DNA from 4 places in the Pseudomonas sp. GW822-FHT04C11 genome. Region 1 is predicted to be linked to each of the others. Evidence: predicted binding sites of a transcription regulator. Region 1 holds the regulator's gene; each other region holds the start of a gene.
The links. Region 1 encodes sigma-54, which starts transcription at its own class of promoters, with help from an activator protein. Its sites were predicted from a motif close to ANTGGCATNNANNTTGCTNT; they were not measured.
Positions count from the first base shown of each region.

Region 2: the regulator sigma-54 is predicted to act here: its motif matches at 1,756-1,775, upstream of glnA (glutamate--ammonia ligase).
Region 3: the regulator sigma-54 is predicted to act here: its motif matches at 1,981-2,000, upstream of AC1RJ3_RS19370 (flagellar basal body rod protein FlgF).
Region 4: the regulator sigma-54 is predicted to act here: its motif matches at 2,093-2,112, upstream of AC1RJ3_RS23725 (CmpA/NrtA family ABC transporter substrate-binding protein).

Region 1 is NZ_JBXAMS010000016.1:18,391-21,994, reverse strand. It holds gene lptC (LPS export ABC transporter periplasmic protein LptC) at 1-66, shown strand, start outside; gene lptA (lipopolysaccharide transport periplasmic protein LptA) at 53-598, shown strand; gene lptB (LPS export ABC transporter ATP-binding protein) at 598-1,323, shown strand; gene AC1RJ3_RS22835 (RNA polymerase factor sigma-54) at 1,505-2,998, shown strand; gene hpf (ribosome hibernation-promoting factor, HPF/YfiA family) at 3,108-3,416, shown strand; gene ptsN (PTS IIA-like nitrogen regulatory protein PtsN) at 3,429-3,604, shown strand, end outside.
Region 2 is NZ_JBXAMS010000001.1:48,186-51,789, reverse strand. It holds gene thiI (tRNA uracil 4-sulfurtransferase ThiI) at 87-1,541, opposite strand; gene glnA (glutamate--ammonia ligase) at 1,872-3,278, shown strand; gene AC1RJ3_RS00280 (chorismate mutase) at 3,414-3,604, shown strand, end outside.
Region 3 is NZ_JBXAMS010000012.1:38,325-41,928, reverse strand. It holds gene flgH (flagellar basal body L-ring protein FlgH) at 1-303, opposite strand, end outside; gene flgG (flagellar basal-body rod protein FlgG) at 355-1,140, opposite strand; gene AC1RJ3_RS19370 (flagellar basal body rod protein FlgF) at 1,186-1,926, opposite strand; gene AC1RJ3_RS19365 (sigma-54-dependent transcriptional regulator) at 2,295-3,604, opposite strand, start outside.
Region 4 is NZ_JBXAMS010000017.1:45,714-49,317, reverse strand. It holds gene rmf (ribosome modulation factor) at 458-673, shown strand; gene AC1RJ3_RS23730 (quinone-dependent dihydroorotate dehydrogenase) at 981-2,000, opposite strand; gene AC1RJ3_RS23725 (CmpA/NrtA family ABC transporter substrate-binding protein) at 2,250-3,461, shown strand; gene AC1RJ3_RS23720 (ANTAR domain-containing response regulator) at 3,477-3,604, shown strand, end outside.

The sequences.
Region 1 (3,604 bases):
GCGTATTTGAAAGACAGCAGGATACACCTGCTATCGAACGTAAGAGGACAGTATGAGGCTCGTTAAAACTCTCCCTATTTTGCTCAGTCTGGGCGCAGCACTGGGAAGCGTGAGCGCCTGGGCTCTGCCGAACGATAGCCAGCAACCCATTCGCATTCAGGCTGACGATGCTCAGCTGGACGACAAGAATGGCGTGGCCACCTACAAAGGTGACGTGATCATTACCCAGGGCTCGATGATCATCAAAGGCAACACCGTGACCATCACCCGCACCAAGGCCGGCGACATCGATGTCGTGACCTCGGTGGGCAACCTGGCGTATTTCGAGCAGTTGCAAAAGCCGACCGACACGAAACCCGTCCAGGGCTACGGGGTGACTATCCAGTACCATGCCGCGCAAAACCGCATCGTACTGATCGACCGCGCCAAGGTGATCAACGAAGGCAACACCACCGAAGGCGAGAAAATCGTCTACGACACCGTCAAGCAGGTTGCTAACGCAGGCCGCGCTACCGGTGCCTCGGTCACTGCGCCGCGCCCACGGGTCGATATGGTGATCCAGCCGAAAAAGAAAACCGACGAGCAGAAGGCCCAGTAATGGCAACTCTGAAAGCCCAGCATCTGGCCAAGAGCTACAAGAGCCGCCAGGTCGTGCGTGACGTCAGCCTGTCGATCGACAGCGGCCAGATCGTCGGCCTGCTTGGCCCGAACGGTGCCGGCAAGACAACCTGCTTCTACATGATCGTGGGCCTGGTCCAGGCCGATCAGGGGCGCGTACTGATCGACGACCTGGACGTCAGCCACCAGCCAATGCACGGTCGTGCACGAGCGGGTATCGGCTATCTGCCACAAGAAGCGTCGATCTTCCGCAAACTCTCGGTCGCCGACAACATCATGGCCATCCTCGAGACCCGCAAGGAACTCGACAAGGCCGGTCGTCGCAAAGAGCTGGAAAGCCTGTTGCAGGAATTCCACATCAACCATATCCGCGACAACCTCGGCATGAGCCTTTCCGGTGGCGAACGTCGCCGTGTGGAAATCGCTCGCGCCCTGGCCACGGCACCGAAATTCATCCTGCTCGACGAACCTTTCGCCGGCGTGGACCCGATTTCGGTGGGCGACATCAAGCAGATCATTCATCACCTCAAGGCCAAGGGTATCGGCGTGCTGATCACGGACCACAACGTTCGTGAAACCCTGGACATCTGCGAAACCGCCTACATCGTCAACGACGGTCAATTGATCGCCGAAGGCGACGCCGAAACCATCCTGGCCAATGACCTGGTCAAGGAAGTGTATCTGGGCCATGAGTTCCGCCTGTAAGCACTGAGGTGCCTGGTCAGTCGCCGGAGCGCTTGCCCCAATAAAACTATACGTATTTATTGTTACAGCGCTCTAGGCAAACACTTCAGTTTCAGGCATATAATTTGCTTATGTTTGGCGCTCCGGCGCCCTGTAGTGGATGGCGCATGTGCGCCGGCGAATAAGGTGTTAAGCCCCTGCCATGAAACCATCGCTAGTCTTGAGAATGGGCCAGCAGCTGACGATGACACCGCAGCTGCAACAGGCCATCCGCCTGCTCCAATTGTCGACCCTGGACCTGCAACAGGAAATCCAGGAGGCACTGGAGTCCAATCCAATGCTCGAACGCCAGGAAGAAGGCGACGACTTCGATAACGCCGACCCGATGGCGGACAATATCGAGCAGAAACCCAACACCGACATCCAGGAACCCTCCTACCAGGAAACCGCGCCGACGGTAGACAACCTCGAGGAAGGCGACTGGAATGAGCGCATCCCTAACGAACTGCCGGTCGACACCGCCTGGGAAGACGTTTACCAGACCAGCGCCAGCAGCCTGCCGAGCAACGATGACGACGAATGGGACTTCACCACTCGCACTTCCGCCGGCGAAAGCCTGCAGAGTCATCTGCTCTGGCAATTGAACCTGGCGCCGATGTCCGACACCGATCGACTGATCGCGGTGACCCTGATCGATTGCATCAACAATCAGGGCTACCTGGACGAAACCCTCGAGGAAATCCTCGAAGCCTTCGATCCGGAACTGGACATCGAGCTCGACGAGATCGAAGCCGTCCTGCATCGCATCCAGCAATTCGAGCCGGCCGGTATCGGCGCACGCAACCTCAGCGAATGCCTGTTGCTGCAACTGCGCCAATTGCCAGCCAATACCCCTTGGCTGGCTGAGGCCAAGCGCCTCGTCATCGATTACATCGACCTGCTGGGCAGCCGCGACTACAGCCAACTGATGCGCCGCATGAAGCTCAAGGAAGATGAGCTACGCCAGGTCATCGAACTGGTGCAAAGCCTGAATCCGCGTCCAGGCTCGCAAATCGAGTCCAGCGAAGCCGAGTACGTCGTTCCCGACGTCATCGTGCGCAAAGACAACGAGCGCTGGCTGGTGGAGTTGAACCAGGAGTCGGTTCCGCGCCTGCGCGTCAACCCGCAATACGCCGGCTTCGTCCGTCGCGCCGACACCAGCGCCGACAATACCTTCATGCGCAATCAGTTGCAGGAAGCGCGCTGGTTCATCAAGAGCCTGCAAAGCCGCAACGAAACCCTGATGAAAGTCGCTACCCAGATCGTCGAGCACCAGCGCGGCTTCCTTGAGTACGGCGATGAGGCCATGAAGCCTTTGGTCCTGCATGACATCGCTGAAGCGGTCGGCATGCACGAGTCGACGATTTCACGGGTGACCACGCAAAAATTCATGCATACCCCACGCGGTATTTATGAACTGAAATACTTTTTCTCCAGCCATGTCAGCACCTCTGAAGGCGGCGAATGCTCGTCCACAGCGATCCGCGCAATCATCAAAAAACTGGTTGCAGCGGAAAATCAGAAAAAGCCGTTGAGTGACAGCAAGATCGCTGGTTTACTGGAGGCACAAGGCATTCAGGTGGCCCGCCGCACCGTCGCCAAGTACCGCGAGTCCCTGGGGATCGCGCCTTCGAGCGAACGCAAGCGGTTGATGTGACGGGCTACGCCATAGCGTTCCAGGGTGTGTTCGAAAGCTTTTCGGACACGCTCTAGTGGCAGGCAAGCCAGCCTGCCGCCTTATGCACTGGCAACGAAGGAGAAGCTGTATGCAAGTCAACATCAGTGGACACCAACTGGAAGTGACCGAACCCCTGCGCATCTACATCGGCGAAAAGCTCGACCGATTAGAAAGGCATTTCGACAAGATCACCAATGTGCAGGTCACGTTGACCGTCGAGAAGCTGCTGCAGAAAATCGAAGCCACGCTGCATATCCCCGGTGGAGAAGTGGTCGCCAACGCTGAGCATAACGACATGTATGCCGCGATCGACGCCCTGACCGACAAGCTGGATAAACAACTCAAAAAGCATAAGGAAAAGACCCAGAGCCTCCTCCAGGGCGCGACCGGTCGTTAACACTCCCAACCCATGATCCGACTTGAAAACATCCTGACCCCCGGCCGTTCTTTGGTGAACGTGCCGGGCGGCAGTAAAAAGAAAGCCCTCGAACAAATTGCCAACCTGATCGCCCGCGAAGTGCCGGGTCTGGCCATGCAGGATGTCTTCGAGAGTCTGGTCGCCCGTGAAAAACTCGGCTCCACCGG
Region 2 (3,604 bases), on a different contig from region 1:
ACAGTAGAGTCAGGCCTTGCCGTTACAGCTTGACGGCGGCGTCGGGGGGCCGGTGACGCAGGCCACAGGCAAACAGCCCCGGGCTCTTAGCTCGGTCGATAAACGCGCACATTGGCATGCCCCTCACTGAGCAAATGGTGGGCATGCAGGCGACTCATCACGCCTTTGTCGCAATACAGCAGGTACTGGCGAGTAGGGTCCAGTTCCTTGAAACGAGCGTTCAGAGCATAAAACGGCATCGCTTGTACCTCGATGCCAGCAAGCTCCAGCGGGTCGTCTTCGGCGGCATCCGGGTGACGGATGTCGATGATGATCTGACCGGCCAGCGCCTCACTGACTTCTTCAACCTGCACATCCTGGCCCAATTCGTCGATCACCCGATCGATCGGCACCAGCTTGGCGTTCTCGAGCGCACGCTCGAGCACTGCCATATCGAATTCTTTCTCTTCATGCTCCACGCGCGGACGCTTGGCGTGGGTCTTGGGGTTCACCGAAATGACCCCGCAGTACTCCGGCATGTGCTTGGCGAAATCGGCGGTGCCGATTTCGTTGGCCAGGTCGATGATGTCCTGCTTGTGACTGGCGATCAGCGGACGCAACACCAGCTTGTCGGTCACGCAGTCGATCACGGACAGGTTCGGCAGCGTCTGGCTGGAAACCTGGGAAATCGCTTCGCCGGTGACCAGCGCCTCGATGTCCAGTCGATCAGCGATCCGGGACGCAGCGCGCAACATCATACGCTTCAATACTACGCCCATATGACTGTTATCGACTTTGCCGAGAATTTCTCCCAGCACTTCCTCGAACGGCACACTGACAAATAACACGCGCTGGGAGCTGCCGTACTTCTTCCAGATGAAATGCGCGACTTCCATTACGCCCAATTCGTGGGCACGCCCGCCGAGATTGAAGAAGCAGAAGTGGGCCATCAGCCCGCGGCGCATGATCTGGTAAGCCGCGACGGTGGAATCGAAACCGCCGGACATCAGCACCAGGGTCTGTTCCAGCGCGCCGAGCGGGTAGCCGCCGATGCTGTTGTGCTGGCTGTGAATCACGAACAACCGTTTGTCGCGAATTTCGATGCGAACTTCGATTTCAGGCTGTTTAAGCGAAATCCCGGCGGCGCCGCACTGACGACGCAGCTGGCTGCCGACGTATTTCTCGACGTCCATCGAGCTGAATTCGTGCTTGCCGGCACGCTTGCAGCGCACCGAAAAGATCTTCCCGGCCAGCGAATCACCATAGTGCTGCTTGCACTTGGCAACGATGTCGTCGAAGTCGCCCAGCGGGTACTCGTCGACCTGCAGGAAATGCGCGATGCCCGGCATGCAGCTCAGGCGCTCGGTCATGTCCTTCAAGGCCTTGGGGTCACTGACGTGCGTTTCCAGCTCGAGGTTGTCCCACACGCCGTTCACCACCACGGCCGGGTCCAGGTCGCGGAGCACAGCACGGATGTTCTTGGCCAATTGACGGATGAAACGCGTCCGTACCGGGCGGCTCTTGATGGTGATCTCGGGGAAGACTTTTACGATTAGTTTCATGAAAACAGCGCGCGCAGGGCCAGCCGAAAAAGGGGGGCGCGGATTATAGCGGAAATTGCTCAAGGTTTAACCAGTTAATGTGCAGATGGTTTTCAATGCACCAAAACAGGTCATTTTTGAAATTGAACGCTACATTAAGGGGCGAGATTTCCTGTTTTAAAGCGCGTTACACCTTTATAAGCGTGATATTGGGGCAATAAACCCAAGTCGGGGCACTGGCATGCAATTTGCTCCCTTGTGAGGCAGGTTGCCAAGGCAGAGTATTCGCGCCGGCATCACCCACATTCTAAGGGCATCCATTACTAAGCCCGAAGCCACCCGGAGGACACTATGTCGAAGTCGGTTCAACTCATCAAAGATCATGACGTCAAGTGGATTGATCTGCGCTTCACGGACACAAAAGGCACTCAGCACCACGTGACCATGCCGGCTCGCGATGCGCTGGATGAAGCTTTCTTCGAAGAAGGCAAAATGTTCGACGGTTCCTCCATTGCTGGCTGGAAAGGCATCGAAGCTTCCGACATGATCCTGATGCCGGACGACACCACTGCCGTTCTGGACCCGTTCACCGAAGAGCCGACCCTGATCCTGGTTTGCGACGTGATCGAGCCTTCGACCATGCAAGGCTATGACCGTGACCCACGTGCCATCGCCAAGCGCGCCGAGGAATACCTGAAGTCCACCGGTATCGGCGACACCGTTTTCGTCGGTCCAGAGCCTGAGTTCTTCATCTTCGACGAAGTGAAGTTCAAGTCCGACATCTCCGGCTCGATGTTCAAGATCTACTCCGAACAAGGTTCGTGGATGTCCGACCAGGACGTGGAAGGCGGCAACAAAGGCCACCGTCCAGGCGTCAAAGGCGGCTACTTCCCGGTTCCGCCGTTCGACCATGACCACGAAATCCGTACCTCCATGTGCAACGCCATGGAAGAAATGGGCCTGGTCATCGAAGTTCACCACCACGAAGTGGCGACTGCCGGCCAGAACGAAATCGGTGTGAAGTTCAACACCCTGGTCGCCAAGGCTGACGAAGTTCAGACCCTGAAGTACTGCGTACACAACGTTGCCGATGCATACGGCCGCACCGCGACCTTCATGCCTAAGCCGCTGTACGGCGACAACGGTTCGGGTATGCACGTTCACCTGTCCATCGCCAAAGATGGCAAGAACACCTTCGCTGGCGAAGGTTATGCCGGCCTGTCCGACACCGCCCTGTACTTCATCGGCGGCATCATCAAGCACGGTAAGGCCCTGAACGGCTTCACCAACCCGTCGACCAACTCCTACAAGCGTCTGGTCCCAGGCTTCGAAGCTCCAGTAATGCTGGCTTACTCGGCTCGCAACCGTTCCGCTTCTATCCGTATTCCTTACGTGTCGAGTCCTCGCGCTCGCCGTATCGAAGCACGCTTCCCGGATCCGGCAGCCAACCCATACCTGGGCTTCGCTGCACTGTTGATGGCTGGCCTGGACGGCATCCAGAACAAGATCCACCCAGGCGATGCGGCTGACAAAAACCTGTACGACCTGCCGCCTGAAGAGGCGAAAGAGATCCCACAAGTTTGCGGCAGCCTGAAAGAAGCCCTGGAAGAGCTGGACAAAGGTCGTGCGTTCCTGACCAAAGGCGGCGTTTTCAGCGACGACTTCATCGACGCTTACATCGCCCTGAAAAGCGAAGAAGAAATCAAAGTACGCACCTTCGTACACCCACTGGAATACGAGCTGTACTACAGCTGCTGATCCAGTAACGCCCGCGCAAGCGGCGTAACAAAAAAGAGGCCTCCTTCGGGAGGCCTTTTTTGTGGGCGAACACTTATTATCAGGCCTACTGTTATAGGCATCATGCCCTTCCACGGAATGAAGAAGAGACGTCCCATGTACCTACGCTTGAGCCTTGCACTGTTCACCGTCCTGCTCGCCAACACTGCCTGCGCTGCCACCACTGCCACTCATGCTCCAGCTCCAACCCCGGCACCCGCGGCCCTCGCCCCGCTGCTCAGCACCATTCAGGAGCGACTGGTGATTGCTGACAAGGTCGCGCTGAGCAAGTGGGACAGCGGCAAGCC
Region 3 (3,604 bases), on a different contig from region 1:
CGAGGTCAGACCGATTCCGGCCTTGCTGGTCTTGTCCACCTGGGAGTTGGCATTTTTACTGGCCTGGGTCTTCTCGTTCAGGGTGATGGTGATGATGTCACCGACCCGGAACGCCTTGCGGTCGCTGTACAGGTTCTGCTCGAAACCGGCCTGATAGATCGAGCCGTTGTTCGCCGCTGCAGGCAGCGGTGTACGAGGCAACACGGGCGCGTAGTAGGGGTCATTGGGCTTCGGCGTCGGACCGACGCAGCCCGCGAGCACGGCGATCCCACTCAATGCGAGAACAGATACAAAGCGATTCATGACCCTACCTCACGGTGTTGCAGGCGGCTGCATGCCGCCTCATAGACTTGATTACAGATTCTGCGTTACGAACGAGAGCATCTGGTCGGCGGTAGAAATCACCTTGGAGTTCATCTCGTAAGCGCGTTGAGTGGTGATCATGTTGACCATCTCTTCAACGGTGCTGACGTTGGAGGTTTCCAGGGTGTTCTGCAGCGTGGTACCAAAACCGTTCAGGCCCGGCGTACCGATTTGCGGCGCGCCACTGGCGGCGGTTTCCTGGAACAGGTTGTTGCCCATCGCCTGCAGACCGGCCGGGTTGATGAAGTCGGCGGTTTGCAGGTTGCCGATCACTTGCGCGGCAGCAGCGCCTGGAACGGTGATCGACACGGTGCCGTCACGACCGACGGTGAAGGTCTGTGCATTGTTCGGAATGACGATGGCGGGTTCCAGGGCAAAGCCGCTGGCGTTGACGATCTGGCCATTGGAGTCCAGGTGGAACGTACCGTCACGGGTGTAGGCGGTGGTGCCATCCGGCTGCAGGATCTGGAAGAAACCGCGACCGTCGACCGCCATGTCCAGCGGTTGGTCGGTGGTTTGCAGGCTACCGGCGGTGAAGTTTTTCTGAGTGCCGACAATGCGCACACCGGTACCCAATTGCAGACCCGACGGCAGTGCGCTGTCCTGGGTCGACTGGGCGCCTGGCTGACGCTTGATCTGGTACAACAAGTCCTGGAACTCGGCACGGTCACGCTTGAAACCCGTGGTCGATACGTTTGCCAGGTTGTTGGAAATAGTCGTCAGGTTGGTGTCCTGGGCGGACAGACCTGTTTTGGCAACCCATAGAGCCGGAAGCATTCAATTCTCCTCGTGCGCCTGTTTTACGGCGCGACGTTCTGATAATTAGCTGATCTGCAAGACCCGAGCCATGGCCTGGTCGTCGTCTTTGGCGGTGTTCATCATCTTGATGTGCAGCTCGAATTGCTTGGACAAGGCCAACACCGAGGTCATCTCTTCAACGGCATTGACGTTGCTCGACTCAAGGAAGCCCGACACCAGTTGCACATTGGCATCGACCGGTGCCGGCTTGCCGTCTGCGGTGTTGATCGAACCGTCCAGCCCCTTGGTCATGTTCTTGATGTCCGGGTTGACCAGCTTGATGCGGTCGATTTCTGCGATGACGCGCGGACCTTCACCCATTGACCGAATGCTGATGGTGCCGTCCTGGCCGACTTCGATTTTCTGCTCGGGCGGCACGGCAATCGGGCCACCGTTGCCCATGACCGGCATGCCGTTGCCGGCGCGCAACACGCCCAAGGCGTCGACATTCAGGCTGCCGGTGCGCACATAGCTTTCGCCACCGCTCGGATTCTGTACGGCAATCCAGCCGCTGCCCTGAACCGCTACATCGAGGTCGCGACCGGTTTCAATCATCGCGCCTGGAGAGAAGTCGGTGGCCGGACGTTCGGACAGGGCAAACGCTCGCGCCGGAAAGCTGTCGCCAAACACCGGCATCGACCGCGCCTGCTCCAGGTCTTTCTGAAAACCGTTGGTGGAGATGTTCGCCAGGTTGTTGGCATGAGCCTTTTGCGCCAGTGCGTTCTGGCTGGCGCCGGTCATTGCCACATAAAGGTACTTGTCCACAGTCTTTCCTCTGCATGTCGGACGTTTGCCGCCCACCGCTGTACTGTTGAGCCTCAAGCAATTTGCAGACCAACTTTCACGCAGGGGTTCGAAGCCCTATAAACAAAGGACTTGAGAGGAATTGGAGGAGAATGGGCAATGGCATCAAAGACGAAAAACCGGCGCGGTTATGCCGCTTACGGCAAGTGTCGGCCTTTTACACGCGACACATTCACCGTGGCGAGGGAGCTTGCTCCCGCTGGGCTGCAAAGCAGCCCCAAAAACAACAATGAAGTTCCAGCAGGCATTACCCGCCGACGGAAGTTGCGGCCGCTTCGCGCCCGAGCGGGAGCAAGCTCCCTCGCCACAAAGAGCCCGTCCATCACAGGCTATGCGCCCGGTTCTTTACCGACTTCGTATTCACGCAGTTTGTTGGCGATGGTGGTATGAGAAACCCCGAGGCGCTTGCCCAACAGGCGACTGCTCGGGTACTCGGAATACAACCGCTCCAGCACCGCCTTTTCGAAACGCCCGACAATCTCGTCCAGCCCGCCTTCCAGCGAGAAATCCCCCAGAGGCTGGCGCACGCCGTAATCCGGCAGGCGAATATGCTCCGCCTTGACCGTGCCGCCGTCACACAGCGAAACCGCCTGAAACAGCACGTTCTCCAACTGCCGGACATTGCCCGGCCAGTGGTAATGACTGAGCCGCTCCATCGCCGCCGGTGCCAGCTTCGGTAGTGGACAACCAATCTGCCGACTGGCCTGATCGAGAAAGTGCTCGACCAGCGGCGTCAGACCGTCGAGGCATTCACGCAGCGGCGGGATGTGCAGCGAAAGCACATTCAATCGATGGTAAAGATCCTGACGGAATTCACCGCTGGCACACAGTTCAGACAAATCGACCTGGGTGGCGCAGATCACCCGCACATCCAGGTAAACCTCTTCATCGCTGCCGACCCGGCGGAAGCAACCGTCCTGCAAGAACCGCAGCAATTTCACCTGCAAGCGCGGGCTCATTTCCCCGACACCATCGAGAAACAACGTACCGCCCGCCGTCAGTTCCAGCAGCCCGAGCTTGCCTTCGGCGCGCGCCCCTTCGAACGCCCCTGGGCCATAACCGAACAGCTCGGTCTCAGCCATCGATTCTGGTAACCCGGCACAGTTGAGCGCCATCAACGGCGACTGTCCACGCGGGCTGGCCAGATGGCAGGCGCGCGCCAACAGTTCTTTACCGGTGCCGGTCTCGCCCTCGATCAGCAGCGGCGCATCCAGTGGCGCCATGCGTCGCGCTTCACGCACCACCGCGGCCATGACCTTCGAACTCTGGAAAATGCTGTCGAAACCGCGCAACTCCTGCTTGCGCACGTTATAGATGCGTTCGCCGACCCGGTCCGCCCGGTGCAACGTCAGCACCGCACCAGCCATGGCCTCGCTGTCGTCATGCTCCGATTGCAACGGCGCGATATCGGCCAGGAACACGTCGCCCTTGACCTTGACCCGCAAGCCATTGATCCGCGATTTATTGGCGCGAACCAGCTCCGGCAGATCGAAGTCCTCGGCATACCGCGACAAGGGAATGCCCGGCACCTCGTCCACCCGCACCCCGAGCAATTGCGCGGCGGCACGGTTGGCCGCGACGATCGAGCCGCCCATGTCGATCGACAGCACCGGAAACTCCAGCGCGCCGAGCAAGGCGT
Region 4 (3,604 bases), on a different contig from region 1:
CGTGGCACGAAAGTGTGCCGCCCCACCCTGGCCACACAGCCAACCAATCGGTTGAATGAGCTTAGATGCCCGGGCAGATAAAAAATTCTGTGCAACAAAATGTCATAACTCGACCCTTCGTCGAATAGTACCCGAGTGCAACGGGCGGACATTTTTACTCAATCATTAGCCTCATCATCCAGTGAAAGGCTGATCATAGCGAGCTTTGGTCAATGAACACGGGAATTACATCGTGTTACTTATGGCCTTAGCATCATTATCGTTACGTCCTTATGACAAAACGATCATTCCCTCGATGTGACGCATTGGTTAGAACTCAACACAGGTTGACGCCGCAACGACGTCAACACCTTGGCTCGTGACGCCGGCAGCGAGCCACCAACGGCAGAAATTTTTCTGCCTGACCTCAATCGAGGTCGACGCGACAAATACAGTCAACAAGTGAGGGAAACACCCTATGAGAAGACTTAAGCGTGATCCGTTGGAAAGAGCATTTTTGCGCGGATATCAATATGGCGTTGGTGGAAAATCCCGTGAGCTTTGCCCCTTTACTCTACCGTCGGTACGCCAAGCCTGGATCAACGGCTGGCGAGAAGGACGCGGCGACAACTGGGACGGTATGACCGGCACTGCGGGAATCCATAGACTCAACGAACTTCACGCCGTCGGCTAAAACAGGGCACACACTCCGACACGAAAATCTGAACAGGTAACGACTTAACCACGCACGTCCTCTCCGGACGGCGGGCTTCGGCCCAAGGGCTCCTTCGAGGAGCCCTTTTTTATTCCTGCAATCAACTCAAAACCAACGATGAAATACTGTGTGGCGAGGGAGCTTGCTCCCGCTGGGCAGCGAAGCGGCCCCTATCCAGACACCGCGTTATTCCTGATGCACCGCATTTGCTGATTTTAGGGCCGCTTCGCGCCCCAGCGGGAGCAAGCTCCCTCGCCACAAAGGCCTCTCGCCACGTGGGTTGGGGTTATCTCAGGGCGGCGATGGCATCCACCGATTCGCGAATCAACGCAGGGCCTTTGTAAATGAAGCCAGAGTAGAGCTGCACCAGACTGGCGCCCGCAGCGATTTTCTCAGCCGCGTGCTTGCCTTCGGTAATACCGCCCACCGCGATGATCGGCAAACGCCCGGCCAACTCGGCTGCCAACACCTTGACCGTGTGAGTGCTCTTGTCGCGCACCGGAGCGCCGGACAAGCCGCCCGCCTCGTCACCGTATTCCATGCCTTCGACGCCTACGCGGCTCAGGGTGGTGTTGGTCGCAATTACCGCGTCCATCCCGGTGTCGATCAGCGCTTGTGCCACCTGAACGGTTTCTTCGTCAGTCATGTCCGGTGCAATCTTGATCGCCAGCGGTACACGCTTGCCGTGGCGTTGAGCCAGATCTTCCTGACGCTGACGCAAGGCTTCGAGCAGTTGCTTGAGCGAATCGCCAAACTGCAGGCTGCGCAGGCCCGGAGTGTTCGGCGAGCTGACGTTGACCGTTACATAACTGGCGTGGGCGTAGACCTTGTCCAGGCAGATCAGGTAGTCATCGACCGCACGCTCAACCGGCGTGTCGAAGTTCTTGCCGATGTTGATCCCCAGCACGCCCTTGTATTTGGCCGCTGCCACACGCGCCAGCAGATGATCGACGCCGAGGTTGTTGAATCCCATGCGGTTGATGATCGCCTCGGCTTGCGGCAAGCGGAAAATCCGTGGCTTGGGATTGCCCGGTTGCGGACGCGGGGTGATGGTGCCGATTTCAACGAAGCCAAAACCCAATTGCGCAAACCCGTCGATGGCCGCCCCGTTCTTGTCCAGACCGGCCGCCAGCCCCACCGGGTTTGGAAAGTCCAGGCCCATGACATTCACTGGCAACTGCGCTGGCGCCTTGCACAGCAAGCCATTGAGACCCAAACGCCCACCTGCGCCGATCAGGTCCAGGGACAGATCGTGGGAGGTTTCCGGGGAGAGTTTGAACAACAGTTGGCGGGCCAGGGTATACATGGGCGGATTTGACTCGGTTGGCGGCGAAATAAGGCGGCGATTATAGCCGTGCATCGGGGTCGCAAGCGAGGTGCGTGATGAAATCAGCCATCAGTGGCATATGCCTTGCACTGGTACTCACATCGGCACCCATGCCAATGGCGGGATGCGTGCCAGGTAACGATTAAAAAGGACAACGGCGTCGTCACCTGGCCTGGTTTGCACTTGGGGCCTGGGTACGGCGCTTTTTTCATGCAAGGTGCTTATGTGATGACTGAACCTGAAGCAGGACCGCTGGCCTGGGTCAATGGCAGCGATGCCCCGGAAAAGACCGCGATCAACCTCGGTTTCATGGCCCTGAGCGACTGCGCATCCGTGGTGGTTGCGGCGACTCAGGGCTTCGCCCAACCCTACGGGTTGACCCTGAACCTAAAGCGCCAGTCGTCGTGGGCCAACCTGCGGGACAAACTGGTCAGCGGCGAACTGGATGCCGCCCACAGCCTCTATGGTTTGATCTATGCGGTGCATCTGGGCATCGGCGGCGTCGCCGCGACGGACATGGCCGTGCTGATGGGGCTGAATCAGAACGGCCAGAGCATCAACCTTTCTCATGGCCTGCAAGCGCTGGGCGTGACCGGTCCTGAAGCGCTGGAACGTCACGTGCACCAAAGTCGCCCAAAACTCACCTTCGCCCAGACCTTCCCCACTGGCACCCACGCCACGTGGTTGTATTACTGGCTGGCGAGCCAGGGCATCCATCCGTTGCAGGATGTCGACAGCGTCGTGGTGCCACCGCCACAAATGGTCGCGCACTTGCAGGCCGGACGGATCGACGGTTTCTGCGTCGGCGAACCCTGGAGCGCCAGTGCGGTGAAGCAGAACCTCGGCTTCACCCTGGCGACAAGCCAGACCATCTGGCCCGACCACCCGGAAAAAGTCCTCGGCTGCACCCGCACCTTCGTCGAGCAATACCCGAACACCGCACGGGCACTGGTCATGGCAATCCTGGAGGCCAGCCGCTTCATTGAACAAAGCACGGAAAACCGCCGCAGCACCGCGCAACTATTGAGTGCTGCCGAATACCTGGATGCACCGCTCGACTGCATCGAACCGCGCTTGCTGGGCGATTATGCCGACGGCCTGGGCAATCGCTGGCAGGACCCTCACGCGCTGCGCTTCCATGGCGGCGGCGACGTCAACCTGCCGTACCTTTCCGATGGCATGTGGTTCATGACTCAATTCCGGCGTTGGGGCTTGCTGCGCGAAGACCCGGACTATCTGCAGGTGGCGCGTCAGGTCCAGCAACTTGGTGTCTATCGCGATGCCGCCAGTGCGCTGGGCATCGCGGCCCGGGATCAGGAAATGCGCAGCAGCCAGTTGATCGACGGTAAAATATGGAATGGCTCGGACCCGGCGGCGTATGCCCGCAGCTTCAAGCTGCACGCCATGGCCGACACCCCCGCTCTTCTCGCCCGCCGCTGACAGGAGGCTGCAAATATGTTGCGTATCCTGCTGATCAACGACACCGCGAAAAAGGTCGGGCGGCTCAAGGCCGCGCTGACCGAAGCCGGGTTTGAGGTGATCGATGAGTCAGGCCTGACCGTCGACCTGCCTGCGCGCGTCGA